4 regions of the Pradoshia sp. Z6_59 genome follow, and region 4 is predicted to be linked to each of the others. Evidence: riboswitches for the same ligand, from Rfam matches in the RefSeq annotation. Region 4 holds a riboswitch; each other region holds the start of a gene.
The links. Region 4 has a riboswitch for S-adenosylmethionine ahead of AC4D4B_RS04725 (methionine ABC transporter ATP-binding protein). Riboswitches for the same ligand answer to the same signal wherever they lie in the genome.
Positions count from the first base shown of each region.

Region 1: linked by a shared signal. The riboswitch ahead of AC4D4B_RS17135 (methionine biosynthesis PLP-dependent protein) and the one ahead of AC4D4B_RS04725 (methionine ABC transporter ATP-binding protein) in region 4 are both predicted to bind S-adenosylmethionine.
Region 2: linked by a shared signal. The riboswitch ahead of AC4D4B_RS07120 (methionine ABC transporter ATP-binding protein) and the one ahead of AC4D4B_RS04725 (methionine ABC transporter ATP-binding protein) in region 4 are both predicted to bind S-adenosylmethionine.
Region 3: linked by a shared signal. The riboswitch ahead of metK (methionine adenosyltransferase) and the one ahead of AC4D4B_RS04725 (methionine ABC transporter ATP-binding protein) in region 4 are both predicted to bind S-adenosylmethionine.

Region 1 covers NZ_JBZCPP010000022.1:37,423-40,601, reverse strand. The annotation lists gene AC4D4B_RS17140 (ABC transporter ATP-binding protein) at 1-10, opposite strand, end outside; gene AC4D4B_RS17135 (methionine biosynthesis PLP-dependent protein) at 141-1,241, opposite strand; SAM riboswitch class I at 1,427-1,531, opposite strand; gene AC4D4B_RS17130 (M42 family metallopeptidase) at 1,665-2,708, shown strand; gene AC4D4B_RS17125 (patatin-like phospholipase family protein) at 2,757-3,179, opposite strand, start outside.
Region 2 covers NZ_JBZCPP010000005.1:86,528-89,706, reverse strand. The annotation lists gene AC4D4B_RS07130 (MetQ/NlpA family ABC transporter substrate-binding protein) at 1-331, opposite strand, end outside; gene AC4D4B_RS07125 (methionine ABC transporter permease) at 352-1,002, opposite strand; gene AC4D4B_RS07120 (methionine ABC transporter ATP-binding protein) at 1,020-2,039, opposite strand; SAM riboswitch class I at 2,162-2,273, opposite strand; gene AC4D4B_RS07115 (YrzE family protein) at 2,503-3,179, shown strand, end outside.
Region 3 covers NZ_JBZCPP010000020.1:26,189-29,367, forward strand. The annotation lists gene pckA (phosphoenolpyruvate carboxykinase (ATP)) at 1-1,378, opposite strand, end outside; SAM riboswitch class I at 1,757-1,884, shown strand; gene metK (methionine adenosyltransferase) at 2,018-3,179, shown strand, end outside.
Region 4 covers NZ_JBZCPP010000003.1:140,481-143,659, forward strand. The annotation lists gene AC4D4B_RS04720 (O-acetylhomoserine aminocarboxypropyltransferase/cysteine synthase family protein) at 6-1,325, shown strand; SAM riboswitch class I at 1,421-1,533, shown strand; gene AC4D4B_RS04725 (methionine ABC transporter ATP-binding protein) at 1,647-2,678, shown strand; gene AC4D4B_RS04730 (methionine ABC transporter permease) at 2,675-3,179, shown strand, end outside.

The DNA.
Region 1 (3,179 bases), on a different contig from region 4:
CCATTTTCATTCTCCCCAAAGACCCATTTTGGTTTAGTATAACAAAACGGGTCTTTAATTTACATAATTTTCTGATTTATCCTTTTCAGGTATTACTTCTGGAATGCTTCATGATGCACCTAAATGCCTGTAAAGTTAACCTAAATCGATAATGATTCAAAAGCTTGAATAAGATCATCAATCAAATCATCTGCATGCTCAATCCCAACAGAATAGCGCAGCAAACAATTACAGACCCCATTTTGTGTCCGCACTTCCTCAGGGATATCCGCATGTGTTTGTGTAGCAGGGTATGTCATTAAGCTTTCTACTCCACCCAGACTTTCAGCAAAGGATATGATTTGAAGGCTTTTTAAAAATGGATTGACCCATTCCTCTGATTTTAGCCGGAACGATATCATCCCCCCTTTACCAGGATAAAGGACATCTGTCACTTCTTCTCTTTCTCTTAAAAATCTGCTGATTTTCTTAGCATTTTCCTCATGCTGCCTCATCCGTAGGCTCAATGTTTTCATTCCTCTCATCACAAGCCAGGAGTCAAATGGGGGCAGCACGGCTCCTGTGGCATTTTGATATTCCTCTAAAAGTGCACCAACCTCTGCACTCTTTGAGACAATTAAACCTGCCAACACATCATTATGTCCTGCTAAATATTTGGTGGCACTGTGGACAACAATATCTGCTCCCTGCTCAATCGGTCTTTGTAAAATGGGTGTATAAAACGTATTATCTACGATGAGCAGTAGATTGTTAGATTGGGTCAATTGAGCAATTTCTTTAATATCCATTTCCTGCATAAGCGGATTTGTCGGAGTTTCTATAAAGAAGGCCTTCGTATTTTCCGTAATGGATTCAGCAAAATCTTCATATGTATGGCAATAGGTAAACTTGATGCCATATGTCTTCCATATTTGTTCAAATAACCGGTAGGTCCCTCCATAAAGATCAGCAGAGACGGCTATTTCATCGCCTGGAGAAAATAAGCATAGCAATGAGTGAATGGCAGCCATGCCTGAACTATAGGCAAATCCCTGTTCACCACCCTCTAGCTCGGCAATTGCTTCCTCTAATAATTTTCTGGTTGGGTTCCCTGTTCTTATGTAATCAAACCCTGTTGATTCCCCTATTCCGTTATGGCGATAGGCTGTGGAAAAATAAACTGGCGGATTAACAGTACCTGTTTGTGTTTCACTTCGATTGCCTATTTGAGCTAAGAGTGTTTCAATTTTAACTGTTGTCATATGTATGACTCCTCTCTCTTTATTAATCCCCAAAATACAGTTATTCTGATTTACCTTCGTCCGGCTCTTATACACCATCATATGTTGCGAATTTCCTCAATCTGCTCATTTTGCCAGTGAATGAAAAATAGGCTTATAAACGAAAAAAGTCTTCAAGAAGAAGACTTTTCATTAAAATGAGCTCCTTCTTATCGGCCAGGAATGATTCTTCCTGCAGGAATTAGCACCTTTCCATATTGGCGGTTGCTGAGATTTCACAGGGCCTGTCCCTCCATCTCTCTTGATAAGATTTTTCAGAATATTTATTTAACTATAAATTTACAGTCCCACTGCTAAAAAAGCAAGTTATTTCTGCCTTTATTGTCCAACTTTTTAACAAAGGTATATAATAAATCTATCCATAAAAAGGAGTGATTCGAAACCATGAAAGCCAATGGTCAGGAAATTTTCCAGTACATAAAAAACCTTGTATCCATTCCAAGTCCGAGCGGCTATACAACGGAAGTGATTGATCATGTAGCACAGTTTTTACAATCTCAAGGAATACCTGCAATAAAAACAAATAAAGGTGCCCTATTGGCAACAATCAAGGGGCAGGATGATACAAAGCACCGTTTTCTAACAGCCCATGTAGACACATTAGGTGCTATGGTGAAAGAAATCAAACCAAGCGGACGTTTAAAATTATCAATGATCGGCGGATTTCGCTGGAATTCTGTGGAGGGCGAATATTGTAAAATCCATACTTCTGAAGGGAAAACGTATACAGGGACAATACTATTAAACCAAACCTCAGTCCATGTTTATCAGAAAATGGGGGATATTAAACGCGAGGATGCAACGATTGAAGTTCGAATTGATGCTGTGACTAAAAGCAAGACGGATACAGAAGGTTTGGGTATTTCCGTAGGTGATTTTGTTTCCTTCGAGCCACGCGTTGAATTGACAGACAATGGATTTATTAAATCCCGTCATTTAGATGATAAAGCGAGTGTCGGCATTTTAATGTACATCATTAAACAGCTAAAAGAAGAAGGTATCACTCTTCCCTATACAACTCATTTCTTAATTTCAAATAACGAAGAAATTGGCTATGGCGGAAACTCCAATATTCCTGCTGAAACCGTTGAATACCTGGCTGTAGATATGGGAGCCATTGGGGATGGACAATCTACGGATGAATACAGTGTTTCCATTTGTGCGAAAGATTCAAGCGGCCCCTATCATTATGGCCTTCGTCAGCATTTAGTCGCGTTAGCAAAGCAGCACAAGATTGATTACCGTGTAGATATATATCCTTTCTACGGTTCTGATGCTTCTGCTGCCATCCGTGCCGGTTATGATATCAAACACGGATTAATTGGACCTGGCATTGATGCTTCACATGCTTTTGAAAGAACCCATATCAGTTCTATTGAACATACTGCTCATTTAATCTGGAATTACTTACAATCAGAATTAGCCTAATTTCATACTTAATGTTAACCCATCACTATTTAACGTGATGGGTTTTTATTACAATAACCGTTTTATTTTTCCATAAGCAGCCTTGGCCTCAGCATATCCTTGATTGTATAGCTTTTTCAGCTTTTTAGGGTTACGCTCAACACGGCTGACATCTGATTTCACTAATGGACGAATAATAACGACAAGTCCCTTTTCCTCCTGTTCCTCCAAATAGCGGATCGTATCATTGTAAACGATATGCCGTTTGCGAAGGGCCTTTAGCAGCCCTTGATAGTTCTTATATTTTCTTTTTCCAAGCCAATCAAACGACGACGCTTTCATATAGCCTTTGTTCCCGGTGAGCACAACGATATTTTTTGTATTCCCATCTGCTTGGGATTTTTGAATCGGTATTGGATCGGCAACTCCACCATCAAGCAACATCCTGCCATCATAAGAGATTTCCGGAGCAAAAAAAGGAATCGAACTGGA
Region 2 (3,179 bases), on a different contig from region 4:
TAACAGTAGAGCTGAGTGGCTCAAGATCTAACTTTCTCTCCTCCACTTGTTCTTCAAAATAAGAGATTGTTTGGAATGCATTAGCGTCCACTTCGCCATCATTTAGAGCTGTATTCGGCAAAATATAATCACTGAACTTTACAAGCTCTATATTGAGCCCCTTCTCCTTAGCAAGATCAGCAATATAATCCCATATTCTTGTGTCCCCGCTGCTCACTCCAACCTTAATGGTGGAGCTGCCCTCTTTTGCACTGCCTTTTGAATCGCTCCCACATGCTGCTGTTACGACAGTACATGCAATTATTAAAATAGTAAGAAATAGTTTTTTCATTTTGTCCATCCCCTTCTTTATCATCGTCTTCTTATTTTTCTAGCGAGCATATTGCCTATGGATTGTAAAAGCTGCACAATGATCACCAGTGCTGCAACAGTTACAATCATGGTGTTAGTGTCGAATCTCTGATAACCATAGGTGAGGGCGAGATCTCCAACCCCTCCAGCACCAACTGCCCCTGCCATTGCTGAGGCTCCAACCAGTCCAATAGTCGCTGTTGTAAAGGTTAAAACAAGAGAGCTAAGCCCCTCGGGTATTAAAAACCGAAAAATAATCTGCCATTCAGTCGCGCCCATTGACTGAGCTGCTTCAATAATTCCCTTATCAACTTCCAATAATGAATTTTCAACCAATCTGGCAATATAAGGACCTGCATAAAATACAAGCGGTACAATGGCGGCATTCGTTCCAATCGCCGATCCAACAACCAATCGTGTAAATGGAATCAAAGCCACCAATAAAATAATGAAGGGAACCGAGCGTAAAATATTAATGATTGGGTTCAATATATTAAACACCCACTTATTCTCCAGAATGTGACCCTTTCTCGTTATGACGAGTAAAATCCCTAAAGGCAATCCAATCACGGCCGCGAATAGTAAGGAGAAGAAAACCATATAGAGTGTGTCACTGAATCCAATCAGTAACTGTTCAAGTGTAATTTCCATTCCTAAAAGCTGTTCATTCATGATAGCTTAACCTCCTGCAAGAGCACATCCTCACTCTCTATGTATTGGATCGCCTTCTTTATTTCTTCTGTTTCACCGATGACCTCAACGATTAAATTCCCAAAAGGGGTTTCCTGTATTTCAGAAATATTGGCAGAAAGAACACTTAAATGGACATCAAAACTTTTCGCCACTGTTGAAAGTAGATGCTTGCCAGACGAAGATCCCAAAAAATTAAGTTTCCAAACTGCTGGTTTATTCTCCTTTAAGGATTTCAAAAAGCTCTGCGGAATCTCGTCGTGAATGACTGTTCTAACAAACCGCTTGGCAACCTCAGTGGTTGGCTTGGAAAAAATATCAAGAACAGGACCCTGCTCAACAACCCTCCCATTTTCCATGACAGCGACCTTATTGCATATCTCTTTAATCACCGACATTTCATGTGTAATAAGCAAAATTGTTATATTGTATTCTCGGTTTATTTTTTTCAATAGCTCTAAAACATCCCTTGTCGTCTGCGGATCCAATGCCGATGTAGCTTCGTCACATAGCAGGATAGATGGGTTCGTGGCCAGAGCTCTCGCAATTCCAACCCTCTGCTTCTGTCCACCTGACAATTCATCCGGGTAACTTCGACCCTTAGCTGATAACCCCACGAACTCCAGTAATTCTCGAACTCTATTTTGAATCGTTTCTTTACGAACGCCGGATAGTATCAATGGAATCGCTACATTATCAAATACCGTCTTAGATTGAAGTAAATTGAAATGTTGAAAGATCATCCCGATTTTCTTTTTCTCTGCCCTTAATTCCTTTGCTTTGAGACTGGCAAACGATTTACCATTCACAAGGACCTCCCCCTCAGTAGGCCGTTCAAGCATATTAACTAAACGCAAAAGTGTACTTTTCCCGGCCCCGCTGTATCCTACCACTCCAAAAATATCCCCTTTTTCAACCGTTAAATGAATGCCTCTCAGAGCATCTACGCTTTGACCATTTGCTTGATATGACTTTTTTATGTTTCGAAACTCAATCATGTTCTCTCCTCCAGGTCTAAAAAATTCGAAATGCAAAAAGCCCCTTCTGTCATTAGACAGAAGAGGCTTTGTATGAACATATACATAAAAAGACAAGTAGAAATATGTTCGCTTAAAGCTTCCTCTTATCTCTCAAACAGATGTTTGTTGGAATTAGCACAGTATTTTTACCATAGTAAAAATCCGCTGCCGAAGTATCATAGGGCCAAATCCCTCCACTTCTCTCGATAAGAATCGCTTGCTATTCAATTAAATTTGATGTTTCCAACTATATCCTATCTTGTTTAGCAATGTCAATAATAATTTATAATATTTAAAATATTTTTGATTTATAATAAAGAATACCCTAAATCAAGTTACAGCAACTAAAATTCATGAATATTTCCAATTCATGAATCATTGTGGTTAGTTATTCGTATAGGATATTAAGGGAAATTATGAAAAAAATAAGGAGGGGTACTTTGTGGGAAATATCTTCATCTATTCCATTATCATTGGGGTTATATCGGCACTTATTCTTGTGCCATTCAAAAATAATGAAAAATTACGTATCCACATGAAGGGGAAAACAAGGCTACTTGTTTTTGTCAGTTTAGCTGCATTAATCACAATTGGAGCATTTTTATTTTATTACTTCACCCTTTTGGATCAAACTATCTCCTCTCTTTGGATTTACGTCATCATACTAACTCTATTGGGTTCAATGATTGCTACGGGTATGGAGAGAACTATTAAAGGTATTTTATTTGCAGGTAGTTTGCTTGTCGGCCTCTATTTTTTAACAGCATTTCTGTTTAATGCTGATGAAAAGTATACAATAGCCAAAATGGACGTCAAAGAAGAAATACAAACATTTGATGAAAATAAAAAGCCGGCCAGCGTGCCTCCTCAATACGCCCGCAATAAAATGAAAAAAGCATTTGGCCAGGTACCAAATACGAGCTACTACGAATTAGGAAATTTGCAAATCCAAAAAGTAAATGGTGAGTATGTTTATATTGCTCCAGTCGAATTTTCAGGATTCTTCAAATGGCTGAAAGGGAAAGTAACTCCTGGATACTTTATATTAAGTGCCACAGATTCATCAGCCAACCCTAAATTTATTGAGGCAGAAATGATCTACACTCCTTCTGCATTCTT
Region 3 (3,179 bases), on a different contig from region 4:
CAATATTGGCTAGTTCTCCTTCTAATGCAGCTTGAATCATCAAACGTGTATAAGAAAGCTTCATTCGGCTGCCTGTTCCATATTCTCCTCCAGTCCAACCGGTGTTAACCAGATATACCTGAACTTGATGCTCCTCAATATTTTTGCCAAGCATCTCAGCATATTTTGTTGGATGTAATGGTAAGAACGGTGAACCGAAGCAGGTAGAAAACGTTGCCTGTGGTGAAGTAATTCCGAGTTCAGTTCCTGCCAATTTACTCGTATAACCGCTTAGGAAATGATACATTGCCTGTTCTTTTGTTAACTTGCTGATTGGAGGCAGAACACCAAAAGCATCAGCAGTTAAGAAGATGATGGTATTGGGATGGCCTGCTATACTTGGTGTGACGATATTCTGCATGGCTTCGATTGGGTAAGCTGCCCGGGTATTTTCAGTTAACATTCCATTATCATAGTCAGCAATTCTCGTATCTTCGTCTACAACTACATTCTCTAGTACAGAACCAAAGCGAATGGCATTAAAAATTTGAGGCTCTTTTTCCTCTGTGAGATTGATGCATTTTGCGTAACAGCCGCCTTCAATGTTAAATACCCCATCAGGAGACCAGCCATGTTCGTCATCACCTATTAGGCGGCGATTTGGATCGGCTGATAAAGTAGTCTTTCCAGTACCTGATAGGCCAAAGAAAAGAGCTACATCTCCCTCAAAACCTACATTTGCTGAACAATGCATAGAGAACACATTATTCTCAGGCAGCAGGTAATTCATGATTGAAAAAATGGATTTTTTCATTTCACCTGCATACTCAGTGCCTCCAATTAAGACCACTTTTTTTTCGAATGAAATGATGATAAACGTCTCAGAGTGTGTACCGTCCACAAGAGGGTTTGCTTTAAAACCTGGTGCTGAGATAATAGTAAACTCAGGCGAATGGTTTTCAAGCTCATCTTTAGTGGGGCGGATAAACAACTGATGTACAAATAAATTGTGCCAGGCATATTCATTGATTACTTGTATAGGAAGGCGGTAGTCTGTTGCAGCTCCAGCAAACCCATTAAATACAAATAATTCATCTCGTTTTTCGAGGTAATCGATAACTTTATCATATAATTTAGAAAATGCATCTTCAGATATTGCTTGATTGACGCTTCCCCAGGCTATTTTATCTTTAGTAGCAGCTTCCTCTACAATATATTTATCCTTTGGGGATCTGCCGGTATATTTACCTGTTTCAGCTTTAATAGCTCCAGTAGATGTGAGGATGCCCTCTTTTCTGGTTAATACTTTTTCAACTAGTTGTGGCACTGAAAGCTGAATGTGAATATTATCATGAGTAAGTAATTGTTTCAATTCATTGGAAACTCCTACACTGTTCATAAGGTATCATCCTTTTCCAGAATTTTGGTAAGTATATTATATGGAAATTAGTATAACACATTTAATTGATTTATCCATACTAATTGTGTTAATTTTCAAAACAATTGATTAATATAGTATATAAGAATAACTATTATTATTTTCCATAGTGAAAAAAACAGTGATGTTAGTCAACCTTTATGGATAAATAACAATGTTTATTTATTTGAATATTCGTAAATTAATTATATCAATATCATAATAGAAATGCGAATCTTAAGGTCGGAATGTGTTTCTTTTAGGAAAGGATGAAGCTCCAGGTCTATCTTAACAATATATTCCTGCTTATTTATTGACAGAAAATGATGGATAAGATATTATATACATTTGATATGGATACTCTTATCAAGACTCGGTGGAGAGACGAGCTCTATGAAGCCGGGGCAACCTGCAGTTTGATTCCTTTAATGGAAATCACGCAAAGGTGCTAACTTGATGCAAGGTTATAATGCCTTGAACGATGAGAGTGAAAGGCCGATTTCTGAGACTCAGACCTTTCCTCTTTTCTTTATAAAGGGGAAAGGTCTTTTTTCGTATAATCAGGAGATAATTAAAGATAATGAGTAGCCATAAACAGGGAAACTGAAGGAGGAAATATACATGTCTAATAAAAGACATTTGTTTACATCAGAATCTGTAACAGAAGGTCATCCGGATAAAATTTGCGATCAGGTTTCTGATGCCATTTTGGATGAAATATTAGCAAAGGATCCAAATGCAAGGGTAGCCTGCGAAACATCTGTTACCACTGGATTAGTTTTAGTAGCGGGAGAAATCACTACTTCTACGTATGTGGATATTCCAAAAATTGTACGTGACACAATCAAAGGGATTGGTTATACTCGTGCAAAATATGGTTTCGATGCAGAAACATGCGCTGTCTTAACCTCTATTGATGAACAATCTGCAGATATCGCCCAAGGTGTAGACCAAGCTTTGGAATCAAGAGAAGGCACGATGTCAGATGAAGAGATTGAAGCAATTGGGGCGGGAGATCAGGGTCTAATGTTCGGTTTTGCCTGCAACGAAACAGAAGAATTAATGCCTCTTCCTATTTCTCTTGCTCACCAATTATCTCGAAAGCTGGCTGAAGTTCGTAAACAAGATGTTCTGCCATACTTGCGTCCTGATGGAAAAACACAAGTCACAGTGGAATATGATGAAAACAAAAATCCGGTTAGAATTGATACAATCGTAATCTCTACTCAACATGACGCGGATACAACACTGGAGCAAATTAAGAAAGACTTAAAAGAACAAGTAATAAAACCGGTTGTTCCAGCTCACCTTATTGATGAACAAACTAAATATTTTATTAACCCAACGGGCCGTTTTGTTATCGGAGGTCCACAAGGGGATGCAGGCTTGACTGGCCGTAAAATTATCGTAGACACGTATGGTGGATATGCACGTCACGGTGGTGGAGCATTCTCTGGTAAAGATGCTACAAAGGTAGACCGTTCTGCTGCCTATGCAGCCAGATATGTAGCTAAAAATATTGTAGCAGCAGGTCTTGCAGATAAAGCAGAAGTTCAGCTGGCTTACGCGATTGGTGTAGCTCAGCCAGTATCTATATCCATTGATACGTTCGGTACAGGTAAAATTGAAGAGGAAAAATTAATTGAATTAGTACGTGCTAACTTTGATCTGCGCCCTGCAGGAATCATAAAAATGCTTGATTTAAGACGTCCGATTTATAAACAAACAGCAGCTTACGGACATTTTGGACGCAATGATTTAGATCTTCCTTGGGAGAAAACGG
Region 4 (3,179 bases):
GTAGAATGGCAAATGAAGAAAAGAAGTATCGGTTTGAAACAGTAGGTATACACGGAGGATTGCAGCAGGATTCGGTAACTGGAGCGAGAAGCGTGCCGATTTACCAGACGAATGCTTATTTATTTAAAGACACAGATCATGCTGCGGATTTATTTGGATTAGCTGAATCTGGCTATATTTATACTAGAATTCATAATCCCACTTCAAGTGTATTCGAAGAACGCATAGCCGAATTAGAAGGTGGTATTGGAGCTTTAGCTGTTTCAAGTGGTGCTGCAGCTATAACACTCTCCATTCTAAATATTGCTGGAGCAGGTGATGAAATTATCTCTGCATCCACTCTATATGGCGGAACCTACAATTTATTTGCCAATACTCTTCCTAAGTATGGTATTAACGTAAGGTTCGTGGATCCAAGTGATCCGGAAAATTTTAGAGAAGCGATTACTTCAAAGACCAAAGCTATTTTTGGAGAAACGATTGGAAATCCAAGCCTGCAGGTTCTTGATATTGAACGGGTGGCGGAAATTGCTCATGAAGCTGGAATTCCATTAATCATTGATAATACATTTGCTACTCCTTATTTATCACGTCCGATTGAGTTTGGAGCGGATATCGTCGTACACTCAGCTACGAAATGGCTGCTTGGAAATGGAACCACATTAGGTGGGGTCATAGTCGATGGAGGGAAGTTTGACTGGAATTCATCTAAATTTCCGGGCTTTACAGAACCGGATCCAAGTTATCATGATCTGATTTACAGTGAAGCAATTGGTGCAGCAGCATTTATTGTGAAGGCTAGAGTTCAGCTGTTGAGAGATTTAGGTCCTTCCTTAAGCCCGTACAATGCCTTTCAATTTATTCTCGGATTGGAAACTCTGCATGTGAGAATGAAGGAGCATATAGCCAATACGAGATTAATAGTTGATTATTTAAAACAGCATCCGGCTGTATCATGGGTCTTGTATCCAGGAGATTCAGATCACCCTGATTACGAAAAAACGAAGAAATATTTACCCAAAGGTGCTGGAGCAGTCGTTGTTTTTGGAATAAAGGGTGGACGCGAGGCAGGTAAAAAACTGATTGATTCCGTTGAACTGTGGTCCCATGTGGCCAATGTGGGAGATGCAAAGAGCCTAATTATCCATCCGGCAAGCACGACTCATCAGCAACTAAGTGAAGAGGGATTAAAAGCATCAGGTGTGCAGGAGGATTTAATCAGACTGTCTGTTGGAATTGAACATGCAGAAGATCTAATTGAAGAATTGGAGCTTGCGATTGAAAAAGCAACAGGTATAGCTTCCACTGAGGCGGCTGTGAAATAACATATTGAACATGCTATGCAGACTTTGGTGTTGACAGTTCTTTCTTTAACATGATAGGATAGCAGACAGTTAGAATTAATTGAATAGTTTATGTACTCTTATCAAGAGAGGTGGAGGGATTGTGCCCTTTGAAGCCCGGCAACCGGCAATCATTTATGATTGAAAAGGTGCCAATTCACACAGGATAATAGATCCTGGGAGATGAGAGAAAGGAACATGTTATAAATTAATCATGCCTTTCTGCCTCCGCAGAAAGGCATTTTTGTTTAACTGAAGTTATTCTTTAATTATAGGTTGATAGAAAGAGCAGGTGAACATTTTATGATTACATTACGTGATGTATCGAAGACCTTCTCAGGAACATTTAAACGTTCATCAGCTGTCAAAGCAGTGGATCAAGTCTCATTGTCTATTGAAAAGGGCGAGATCTTTGGAATTATCGGGTACAGCGGTGCGGGAAAAAGTACTCTCATTAGAATGCTGAACGGTTTAGAGAAGCCAACAGAAGGAAGTGTCTTGGTGGCAGGCAAAGATATGGCTGCTATAAAAGGTGCTGAATTAAGAAAAGCCAGAATGGAAATAAGTATGATTTTTCAACACTTTAATCTCCTCTGGTCAAGGACAGTCAGTGAAAATATAGAGTTTCCTTTAGAAATTGCAGGGGTACCAAGCAAGGTACGTAAAGAAAGAGTGAAGGAGCTTGTAAGTCTGGTAGGATTGGATGGCCGTGAAAATGCTTATCCGTCTCAGTTAAGCGGCGGTCAAAAACAGCGAGTCGGTATAGCGCGTGCATTAGCGAACAATCCGCAGGTTCTTCTCTGTGACGAGGCGACATCAGCACTTGATCCTCAGACTACAGACGATATTTTGGATTTACTCGTTGATATAAATAAAAGGCTTGGCTTGACAATCGTATTAATTACTCATGAAATGCATGTTATTCGTAAGATCTGTCACCGCGTTGCTGTGATGGAGATGGGGAAAGTAGTCGAGAGCGGAAAAGTACTTGATGTATTTAAAAAACCGAATGCTCCGATTACTAAACGATTTGTCCAGCAAGTGACTGAGCCGGAAGAAACGAAAGAGACGATTGAGCATTTGCTTGCTGAATATCCGACGGGTAAAGTTGTGCAATTATCCTTTATTGGTGAATCAGCTGAAACCCCTGTTTTATCAGAGGTTATCCGCTCTTACAAAATCAATGTAAACATATTGCAGGGTAAAATATCGCAGACTCAGCACGGGTCCTATGGAACATTATTTATTCATGTAGACGGTGATGCTGCTGAAGTGGCAAAAGCAATTGACTATCTCCACAATCAGGAAATTGGTGTGGAGGTGATTTCAGAATGATGGAAACATTATTACCAAATGTAGTTTGGGAACGAATTTATGAAAAGACATGGGAAACCTTGTATATGACAGGTGTCTCATTAATCGCAACTTTTTTCCTTGGAATTATATTGGGTCTACTATTATTCTTGACCTCAAAGGGGAATATGTGGGAAAACAAAGTGATTTACGGAATCGTAGGTGCTTTCGTTAACATATTCCGTTCCATTCCATTTATTATTTTAATCGTCTTGTTAATTCCTTTCACAAAGGCTTTAGTAGGAAGTATTATCGGTGTTAATGCAGCTTTGCCAGCATTAATTATCGGTGCTGCTCCATTCTATGCGCGAATGGTTGAGATTGGATTGCGTGAAATTGATAAAGGTGTAATCGAAGCAGCAAGATCGATGGGGGCTACATCCTTTACAATCATATGGAAGGTGCTAATACCAGAATCTCTGCCTGCGCTTGTTTCTGGTATCACAGTTACGGCTATTGCGCTCGTAGGTTATACAGCGATGG